2 regions of the Corynebacterium sp. LaCa_282 genome follow, and region 1 is predicted to be linked to the other one. Evidence: predicted binding sites of a transcription regulator. Region 1 holds the regulator's gene; the other holds the start of a gene.
The links. The regulator LexA, encoded in region 1, represses DNA repair genes until DNA is damaged. The targets are predictions, from matches to a motif close to CGAACANNTGTTCG.
Positions count from the first base shown of each region.

Region 2: ACP8KU_RS06885 (HNH endonuclease signature motif containing protein) is a predicted target of LexA. The motif match lies at 1,531-1,544, and genes of this name have one in related genera.

Region 1 covers NZ_CP191095.1:994,003-999,188, forward strand. The annotation lists gene ACP8KU_RS04630 (DeoR/GlpR family DNA-binding transcription regulator) at 1-376, opposite strand, end outside; gene lexA (transcriptional repressor LexA) at 859-1,569, opposite strand; gene ACP8KU_RS04640 (hypothetical protein) at 1,823-2,227, shown strand; gene nrdR (transcriptional regulator NrdR) at 2,447-2,905, shown strand; gene hrpA (ATP-dependent RNA helicase HrpA) at 3,098-5,186, opposite strand, start outside.
Region 2 covers NZ_CP191095.1:1,469,495-1,474,680, reverse strand. The annotation lists gene ACP8KU_RS06890 (DEAD/DEAH box helicase) at 1-1,421, shown strand, start outside; gene ACP8KU_RS06885 (HNH endonuclease signature motif containing protein) at 1,569-2,807, shown strand; gene ACP8KU_RS06880 (hypothetical protein) at 2,816-3,259, opposite strand; gene ACP8KU_RS06875 (HNH endonuclease family protein) at 3,316-3,882, opposite strand; gene putP (sodium/proline symporter PutP) at 3,917-5,186, opposite strand, start outside.

The sequences.
Region 1 (5,186 bases):
AGACGATATTGAACTGCGCCTGCGGGTATTGCTGGCTAATGAGCTCGGCAAAGGTATTAATCGTGGTGCCGGCGTCCAGGAATATGCTGCCGCCGCCAGGGGGAAGGAAGTCGAGCGCGGCGTGCGCGATGGCGGCCTTGGCCCCAGATGCGGAACGCTGGCGGGTATCGAGGGTGAGCTCCGCGGTCTGGAAGGCTTGCGAAGCCACGGCGCCGCCGTGAACGCGGTGGACAACGCCCTCACGATCCAGTACGGCTAGGTCGCGCCGAATGGTTTCAGCAGTCACCTCGAAACGCTCTGATAAATCGGTTACGTTAACGCGACCCTCAACTGCAGTTTGGGATGCGATCTGGCGGCGTCGCTCCTCTGCGTACACGGACCCTCCTTGCTCCTCGCCTTCGGCCGGGCGGTTACTCCATCTGCGAATGCAGGCGCTCGGTGAAAGCTAACTGATGTGGGATTTCTCCCTCCATTGTGTCAAAATTCGGCGGTAATCGGACGAAAACAAAAATTAAGATGTGCGCTGTTGTCTGGTTTGGGATAAAAGCGCAGGTCAGTCAGCTTTATTTGCCCTAGTTGAAAGCCAACCCTAGTAGCGCTTAACTTACGGATCCGTTATTTCGGGGGTGCTTTTTCAATAAGTCCCGCGCGCTTAAGTTGGCTTTTAGGGCGTGGTTGCGAGGGAGAACAGGCGTGGAATGCGTTAAAACTCGTATGCCCCTGCTCCCTACGCGGGGAACAGGGCAGCGTACGAAGTGCAAAGAGCGGGTTTCAAGAAAGCGGGCGCAGAGTGCCGGTGGCGACAACAACCGCAGGCGAAAACTCGCGTGCGGCTTGATTAAAGTAGCTTGCTGGGGCCTAGAGTTTGCGGAAGACGGATACTACCTTGCCCATAATTTCCGCATCATCGCCGTTGATGGGCGGATAGGCATCGTTGTGCGGAAGGAGCCATACGCCAGAGGAATCGCGGTGGAATTCCTTGACGGTGGCCTCGGAGCCATCGAGAAGCGCGGCGACAAACTCGCCTTCCTCAGCCACCGATTGCGACCGGATGATGACCCAGTCGCCGTTGAGGATGCCGGCATCCTGCATGGAATCGCCCACGACCTGCAGCATATAAAGCTCTCCTCCGCCGACGACCTCGTCTGGCATGGGGAAATACGTGTCGATATTTTCCTCTGCAGTGATTGGTGCACCGGCGGCGATGCGGCCAACGACGGGAATATAAGCTACGGCGGCAGACTCTTCAGGGCCGCGGGCAGAGGTATCGGGGACGTCCTTAGCCTTGCGGCCCGGCTTCTTTTCGGCGTCGTCAGTGTTGAGGTGGCGTACGTCGACCGCGCGGGGTTTATTGGGATCGCGGCGCAAGAAGCCCTTTTCCTCCAGTTGCTTGAGCTGATAGGCCACGGACGAGGTGGATTGCAGGCCGGCGGCGTCACCAATTTCGCGGATGCTGGGCGGGTAACCGCGGAGCATCACTGCATCGCTGATGACGTTAAGGATGCGGCGTTGCCTTTCGGAAAGGGAGGCGTAATCGTTCTTTGCGGTGCTTGCTTTCTTGCGGCCCATGTGCGGCTCCTAGCTAAGGGGTCTGAGGTTCTGCGTTCATAGCTTGAAAAGGGACTGGGTGACACCTGCGTGCCATAACTCATTTGTAGCACGAAAAGTACAAGCGTTCGAGATTTACGCGAAAAACTGGACAGGTTTTCGAAGTGGTGCTATAAATCGAACATAGAAACAATCTCGAACACAGGAGCGACATTGAGCTCTTGTTGTGTCAAGGGGCCGCTTTAGACTTACGGCGGTCGTCGAAAGGAAAGCAATGTCTCAACTACTTCACTCTCGCAATAACATGGTCAAACAGCGCGCGGCACGTCCACAGATCGTCCCTTCAGCCGCTATTTGGGATATTGATGATCAAAGCTGGGGCGTGCAGCATTCTCCTTCCGAAAAGGGGGAAATCAGGACTTTAAATTCCGTATATCGAACGAACCGTGAAGGTTATTCGAATACGTGGACTGATGAACGTTCCTTACCTGATTTCGCGAACAGGCCGATGGAAGAAGACGATGCGCATAGTTCGCGCAAGAATTACCTCCTCGGTGCAGTATTTGGTGCTGCCGTATTTTTCGGCACGGTTGCCGGCGGGCTGATGGGTACGAGCGCTGAAACGCCGACTGATCCTGGCGCTTCGGTACAGCAAGTAGAAGCAGCGATCGGACAGTAGTGCTGCGTGTACTAAAGCAGGCCACTAAAGCAGGCACTTCAGGGTTATATGCTACGGGCCTTGTTAGACAGCAGCTCGTCTTCCCGGCCGGATATAGGCCCGCTTGCTTCACGGAGACAGGCACGCGAGTAGGAGGAGTCTGGCGCAATGGTGTCAGGTTTTTGGCTTGGGCGTGGGAGGTAAACTAAACCGAGAAGCTAAATTAGCGAAAGGACTAGTGTGTACTGCCCGTTTTGCCATAACGAACAATCCCGCGTTATTGACTCGCGCGTGGTTGATGCCGGCGCATCGATACGGCGCCGGCGGGAGTGTGCTTCCTGTAAGGGACGCTTCACCACTGTGGAAAAGGCCGTACTGCTGGTTGTTAAGAGAAATGGACTCGCTGAGCCATTTAGTCGGGATAAACTCATTCGGGGCGTTAGGCGCGCATGCCAGGGTCGCGACGTTAGCGATGATGCCTTAAAAAAGCTGGCCCAAGAGGTTGAGGAAACGGTGCGGGGGCACGGGTCCTCGCAGGTAAACGCCAACGAAATCGGGCTAGCGATTCTCGAGCCACTGCGTGACCTAGACGAGGTCGCATATCTGCGCTTTGCCTCGGTGTATAAATCATTCGAGAGCGCGGATGACTTTGAATCGGAGATTCGTTTGATGCGGCGGCGCGATCGCGGGGACCTTTAAACTGCGCAGTGTAGGACGATTTCTCAGCAGTTATACAGCCGTTCCTGCGCAGGATCGAAGCAGTCTTAACTGGCCTTTTGGGTGCATCGTTTCGTTAGGGCCTGCCCAATGTTTACGCCGCCGGCGGCCGAGTAAGCAGATTTTTAGCTTAGGTATGGCCGGCCGGGCGGCGGGAACGTGAGGTTGGGGTGACTAGCGCAATTTATCCACTGCCTTTTGGATCCTCCGCAGGGACACCGCGTGCGCCGTGCCGAGGCGCTGGGCAAATAGCGAGACCCGCAATTCCTCGATCATCCAGTGGATGTCCTTGACCTCGCGTGTCTTTTCGCGACCCGCGGGAAGGTTGCGCAGCCGGTTTGCCAGGTAGGCCTTGGCATTATCGACCTCGGCCTGGCGGTCGGCATCGCGATCCGGATCGAGCGACATGTCCTCCAGACGGATGCGCATTGCCTGGATGTAGCGGGGAAGGTGGCGCAGGTGCGTGGCTCCGTGCACGGTGATGGCATTCGGTGGAAGAAGGAAATTAAGTTGCTTTTCCATATCGTCGATGGCGGGACCGTCCCACTGGGAAAGTTCGGCGCGGAGGTTGGAGTACTCAGCCAAGCCAGGCGCGATCGAGACTATTGATTGCCGCACGCGGCCGGGAACCTGCGGTTTCACGGTATCTTTGAGCTCGGAAAATGCCTCTGGCGAGCGCACGGGGCCGCCGGCCTCGAGCATGAGGTCGCGGATTGCCGCTACGCGGGCGTCATTGACCAGGCCGTCGGCGCCGCCATGCGGATAAGAATCCACGGCGACGCGCTGCTGCAGGGGAAGCCCCTTGACCATTTGCGCGGTCGAGACGGAAATCTCGCGCATCAAAAGCGTGAGGGTGGTGGTGACCATGGCGGCATCGGCAGCCGCCTTGGTGGGATGAACCTTAAGCTCAACGCCTTCCTTGGTGGCCACCAGCGCTGGGTAGGCGGTGACCTCGTGGCCATCGACGGTGGTGGTGACGGTCTCGTCAACGGTGCCGAGGGTATCGTCGGTCCACTCGCTGACCGCGGTGGATTCGGCGGTGCGGCTTACCCGCGAGACGGACGATTTAATGTGGCCGGCCTGGCGCTCGCGCAGGGCGGCAAGGTCCCTATCGGAATCGATGATGGTGCCACTCTTGTCGATGGCCGCGTAGTTCATCCGCAAATGTTCCGGCAGCTTGTCCGGTTGGAAGTCGGAGGCGTTGATGCCGTGGCCGCCGAGCTCGCGCAGGACATCGGCAAGCTGCTGGGTAAGGGGGCCTTCGAAGGGAATGAGGCGTTCCATGGCGCGCTCGGCAAATTCCGGGGCGGGCACGACGGTGCGCCGCAGGGCCTTGGGAAGGGAACGAATAAGCTCGTTGACGAGCTCGAATCGCAGGCCGGGAACGAGCCAATCGAAGCCTTCGGTATCGAGGCCGGCAAGCATGGGAACGGGAACCATGACGGTGACGCCATCAAGGGGATCGCCGGGTTCGAATTTATAAGTCAGCTCGTAATCGATGGAGCCTTTGCGCCAGTGATCGGGGAAGGAGACTTCGGTGACGTCGTGGGAGTCATCGACAAGCGTGGCTGGATCGAAATTCAGCAGATCGGGTTCCTGGCGGCGCTTTTTCTTCCACCAGGAATCGAAATGGCGGCCCGTGGTGACCTCGGCGGGAATGCGCTGGTCATAGAAATCAAAGAGGGTATCCTCATCCACGATGAGGCCGCGGCGGCGGGCCTTTTCCTCGTATTCGGCCGCCTCATCAAGGGCCTGCGCGTTTGCCTTGAGGAATTCGTGGTGCGCATTCCACTCGCCGGCGATAAGCGCATTGCGGATGAACATATCGCGCGCAGCGACGGGATCCACGCGGTGATAGGGCACGGTGCGATCCGCGACGATGGGCACGCCGTAGAGCGTGGACTTCTGGTGCGCGATGGCGGCCGCGCGCTTGCGGGACCACGTGGGATCGGAATAGTTGTGTTTGAGCAGGTCCGCGCCGAGCTTTTCCACCCAGGCCGGATCGATGGTGGCAACGTCGCGTGCCCAAAGCCGAGAGGTTTCGACGAGCTCTGCCGCCATGACGAACTCGGGTGGCTTTTTGGCCAAGGCGGAGCCTGGAAAGACGAGGAAGCGGGTATTGCGCGCGCCGTGGAACTCCTTGGAATTGCCGTCGCGGGCGCCAATATTGGATAACAGCCCGGATAGCAGCGCAATATGAATATCGTCGGCGCGGCGTTCGGTGCCTTCTTGGTAATCCCACCCCAGCTGCTTGGAGACGTCT
Region 2 (5,186 bases), 480 kb from region 1:
AAGGCATCGAGGTTCTTCCCATCTACGGTGGTCAGGCCTACGGCATCCAGTTGTCTGGTCTGCGCCGCGGCGCCCAGGTCATCGTGGGTACCCCGGGTCGCGTCATCGACCACCTGGAAAAGGGTTCGCTTGACCTGTCCCAGCTGCAGTTCCTCGTCCTCGATGAGGCCGATGAGATGCTGAACATGGGCTTCCAGGAAGACGTCGAGCGCATCCTGGAAAGCACCCCGGACCGCAAGCAGGTGGCGCTTTTCTCCGCCACCATGCCTAACGCCATCCGCCGTCTGTCCAAGCAGTACCTGCACAACCCGGCGGAAGTAACCGTTAAGTCCGAGCGTCGCACCAACGACAACATCAAGCAGCGCTTCTTGCTGATTCCGCACCGCGCAAAGATGGATGCCTTCACCCGCATCCTCGAGGTCATTACCTATGACGCCATCATCGTCTTCTGCCGCACCAAGCACGAGACCGAGGAGGTGGCCGAGGCCCTGCGCGATCGCGGCTACAGCGCCGCTGCCATTAACGGCGACATCGCCCAGGCGCAGCGCGAACGCACCGTCGACCAGCTCAAGGATGGCCGCCTAGACATCCTCGTCGCTACCGATGTCGCCGCGCGTGGCCTCGACGTGGAGCGCATCACCCACGTGGTGAACTTCGACATCCCGAACGATACCGAGTCCTACGTGCACCGCATCGGCCGCACCGGCCGTGCCGGTCGCTCCGGTGAGGCAATCCTGTTCGTCACCCCGCGCGAGCGCCGCATGCTGCGCTCCATCGAGCGCGTGACCAACGCCCGCCTCGAAGAGATGGATCTGCCGTCCGTCGATGAGGTCAATGAGAAGCGCAAGGAAAAGTTTGCGCAGGCCATTACCCAGTCCATGGACAACAAGCAGGCCGATTTCTTCCGCAACTTGGTGCGCAAGTACTCGGAAGACAATGACGTCGCGATGGATGACATCGCCGCGGCCTTGGCCGTCATGCACCAGGGTGGCAAGAACTTCCTATTGGAAGACAAGCCTTTGCCCAAGCCAAAGAAGGACCGCCGCGATCGCGATGACCGCAAGCGCGACCGTGACTTCAAGGGTGGCGGCAAGAACCGCGGCGGCTCCAAGCGGCCGGATGGTGACTTTGAGACGTACCGGTTGGACGTCGGCAAGCGCCAGAATGTCCGCCCGGGTGCCATCGTCGGTGCAATCGCCAACGAAGGTGGCCTGTCTGCCAAGGACTTCGGGCGCATCACCATTGCGGTGGGGCACACGCTCGTGGACCTGCCGAAGAACATGGACCCGGCTGTGCTGGACCGCCTGAAGGATACCCGGATTTCTGGCCAGCTCATCAAGATTCAGAAGGATACCGGTCGCCCGCCTCGCCGTGATGGCGGCGGCGGTGGCCGCAAGCACGGTGGTCGCTTCCGCGACTAATTAAACCTCCAAAGGGCCTCTTTTTAGAGGCCCTTTTTTCATGCCCTGTGACCTGCGCTTTTACTATAAACGGGGGTAGCGTGTCGGGGCGGTTTTGTATGGTGTATGGCGAAAGCATGTTCTAGTAAATCTCTCGAAAGAAAGTCCATGAATGCGCCATATTATGCCAATACCAATCCAGAAAATTCTACCTCCCGTGCAGCTACGGAAATTAGGAAAGCGGAGTACCAGTTCTGGGAGAAGCTTCATCCTGGCTCAGATGACGATATCGAAATTATTAGCCAATCCCTGTCTGATTTAACCGGGGCGCGTCAGTCCCGCATTAGAAATATTATTTTCGCCTTCGAGCGATTAAAAGAGCTGCCGCGGCTGCGCGCTCGGCAAGAACAGCATTTCCATTTAGATTTAGACCGACTCACTACGATTGACCAAACCCTAGCCAAACTCGGCGCCATTGATGCGGAGAAGAAATTCACTATCGATGACGCCCTGACCAACTACTTGACCCCAACCCGTCCCAATCAAAAGCTGCCCTCGCACCGCAATCTCCGCCGCAAGCTGCGCGAGCTCATCGTGCGCCTCGATCCCTCCATTGCCGCGCGGGATCCGCGCCGCAAGCAAGCATATAGCGTTGAACCTACAGGCGGGGAGTGGGCCGCGGTTTGCCTGGACGTCGGGTTGGAAACCGCGGAGATAATCGACCACAATATTCGGGATATCGCTACGGACAAGGACCTCACGATGGCTGAGGCCGCAGTGGAGCTGCTGACTGGAAAGGCGCAGGCGAAGGCCAAGGTCGTGTTGAATATGTATCGCTGCGACCTGCCGGATGCGCCCGCGTTTGTACAGAACTTAGGCTGGGTATCGCCGGAGACCGCGGATGACCTACAGGCTCGCGCGACAACGACAAGGGATATGGAGAAGGCCGGTCAGGCGGAGAGCCCGAATTATGTGACTCCGCCAGATATCCGGGCGTTTGTAGAGGGCTTGGATGGCACGTGCCGGTGGCCAGGCTGTACGCGGCCGGCGGTGGCGTCCCAGATGGACCATCGGCACGACTTTGCAGATGGTGGGCCGACCTCGGCGGCAAACCTCACTTGCCTGTGCCAGCACCATCACAATATAAAGACCGATGGGAGGGCGTTTTATATCAAGGACCCGATAAGTGGGGACATCGTCTGGCTTTTCGATGACTCTACGTGGGTCTACGACTCCGCGAGCGGACCGCTGGCGCCGAAGAACCGCAGGTGGGCGCAGACGGTAGCGCAGGCCACGCAGAAGCGGCGGGAGAATGCGCACGCAGATGCGCAGCAACTAAAAGAAGAGCTCAGAGAGGAGTCCACGCATGAAAAAGGGGACAGCGATGACACTGTCCCCGGAGAGTAAATGGCTTCCTAGATGTACATCAGGATAAGGCAGATGATCCACAGGAGGTTGAAGACGCCGCCGAAAGCGGACAGGGACTTCTTGATGGAGCCCAGGTTGGCGGTATCGCCGGATTCTAGGGCTGCCTGCGCCGTGCGCTGCTTAGGGAGGATGAGGAAGAAGAGCAGGCACCACGCGATGATGGCCACGAGGATGGCGATGTGGAAGTTGACCTGGCTCTTGAAGGTTTCAATATCAGACAGGAACACTGCAAGGCCAAGGACCGGCACGAGGGCGGAAATGTAGCCGTAAGTGTTGGTGATGTTGTGCAGGTTGCGGGCGGCGCCGAGGGCAGTCTTATCGCCCTGCGCTGCGCCCTGCAGCTGGGTCTGGTAGATGGAGGTGGAAATGCACACGGGGCCGAGCAAAACGATGGCCGCTGCCACGTGCAGGAAGATGAACAAAGTAGTCATGGAGGATGCCCTTCAGTTAAGAAAAGTTGCCTTGTTCACCCTAATCAATTTAACTGCTAGAAATCGAACCGACATTGCCTTCTCATTGCACGGACATCCGCGCGGGGCAACGGTAACTCGTACTTGCGCGCGATTTTTGCGAGGCGCCGCGAGTAATCGCAGCGGTTAGCGGGCGGTAACCACTCAGAGGGGAGGGAATCAGACTTTTCCTGATTGAGCTTCCGGCTGGTCGCCACCAAGTTGAGGGGATCGTTGGCAAAGCGGATCTTGGTGTCTTGGTCCCACTGTGCGGCACCCATGTCAAAGGCGGCAGAAAGTGGGAAGATGTGGTCGACCTCAATAGAGGAGGTGGCTGAAATCATCTCGCCCGCGTAGGGGTCATAGAGCGTGCCGGATTGCGGCCGGCAGTCTGCGAACGCCTCGCTGGCTTGGTTCTCCATGATGGCCTCACGCGTGGTGCATGCACCGTTGGGCTGCCAACCGCCGAACTCGTCGCGGTCGTAGCCCTGCAATTCCGCGCGGGATGGAACGGTGGAGACATCAAAACGCGGAAAAGGCCACGCATACCATGCGATAACGAGAGCGGTTATGCATGATAGCGCGGCCAGGTAATAGGACTTCATGTCCTATTGGACTCCGCGAGGTGCGGGAAGGTTCCTACTTGTTATCGGAAACCTTTTCTGCTGCTTCCTCGAAGTCCAGGGAGTCGTCCTTCTCAACGAGCTTGGCAAGCTTCTCGGCTTCCTCGAACTCGTCCAAGACCTCCTGGTCTGGCTGCTTGGTAGCCAAGGTGACCAGAACGGTGACGATGAGTGCGGAGAAGAAGCCCGGAACCATCTCGTAGAGGGAATCGCCGAGCGGGGACATGCCCCAACCGATGGCGACGACTGCACCGGTAACCATACCGGCGATTGCACCGGTTGCGTTGAGGCGCTTCCAGTACAGAGCCAGGATGACCAGCGGACCGAATGCGGAACCGAAACCAGCCCATGCGAAGCCGACCAGGCCAAGAATGGAGTCGGACGGGTTGATAGCCAGGAGTGCGGCGATAACCGCGATGGCCACAACGGCGGTACGGGACAGGTTAATCAGAACGCCCTCGGAAGGCTTGCGCTTTGCGATGATGAGGTAGAGGTCCTCAATCAGGGAAGAGGACACCACGAGCATCTGGGAAGACATGGTGGACATGATCGCTGCCAGAACTGCGGTCAAGACGAAACCTGCAGGCAATGGGTGCATCATGGCCTGAGCCATATCCAAGAAGATGGTCTCGAAGTTTTCTTGGTCAGTGATGGTTTCACCGAACTGGGTGAAGTACACGGTACCGGTAAGCGCAACGAAGATAGCGCCGATGACGGAAAGACCCATCCAGGTGATGCCGTAGAAACGGCCCTGCTTGGCGTCGGAAGGCTTACGCAGCGCCATGAAGCGCACGATAATGTGCGGCTGACCAAAGTAGCCAAGGCCCCAAGCGGCGTTACCAACGATAACACCAGCGGAAACACCGGCGAAGAGAGAGAAGTAGTTATCGTTTGGCTCGAGAGCCCCGTCGGTAGCGTAGCTGTTTTCGGTAGCGAAGGAGAAGATCGCGCCGGCATCGTCAAGAGCGAAAAGCGCCATGATTGGCACGATCAGCAGGGCGACGAACATCAGCATGCCCTGCATAGCGTCGGTGTAGGACACTGCCAGGAAGCCACCGATGAAGGTGTAGAAAATGGTCACTGCGGCGATGACCAACATACCGGTGATGTAGTCGCCACCGAAGGTGGACTCGAAGTAACGACCACCGGAGACCATGCCGGAAGAGACGTAGAAGGTAAAGAAGAAGATAATGATAACTGCGGAGATAATACGCAGCATGCGCGACTTATCGCGCAGACGGTTCTCGAAGAAGGAGGGGACCGTAATGGAATCGCCCGCAACCTCC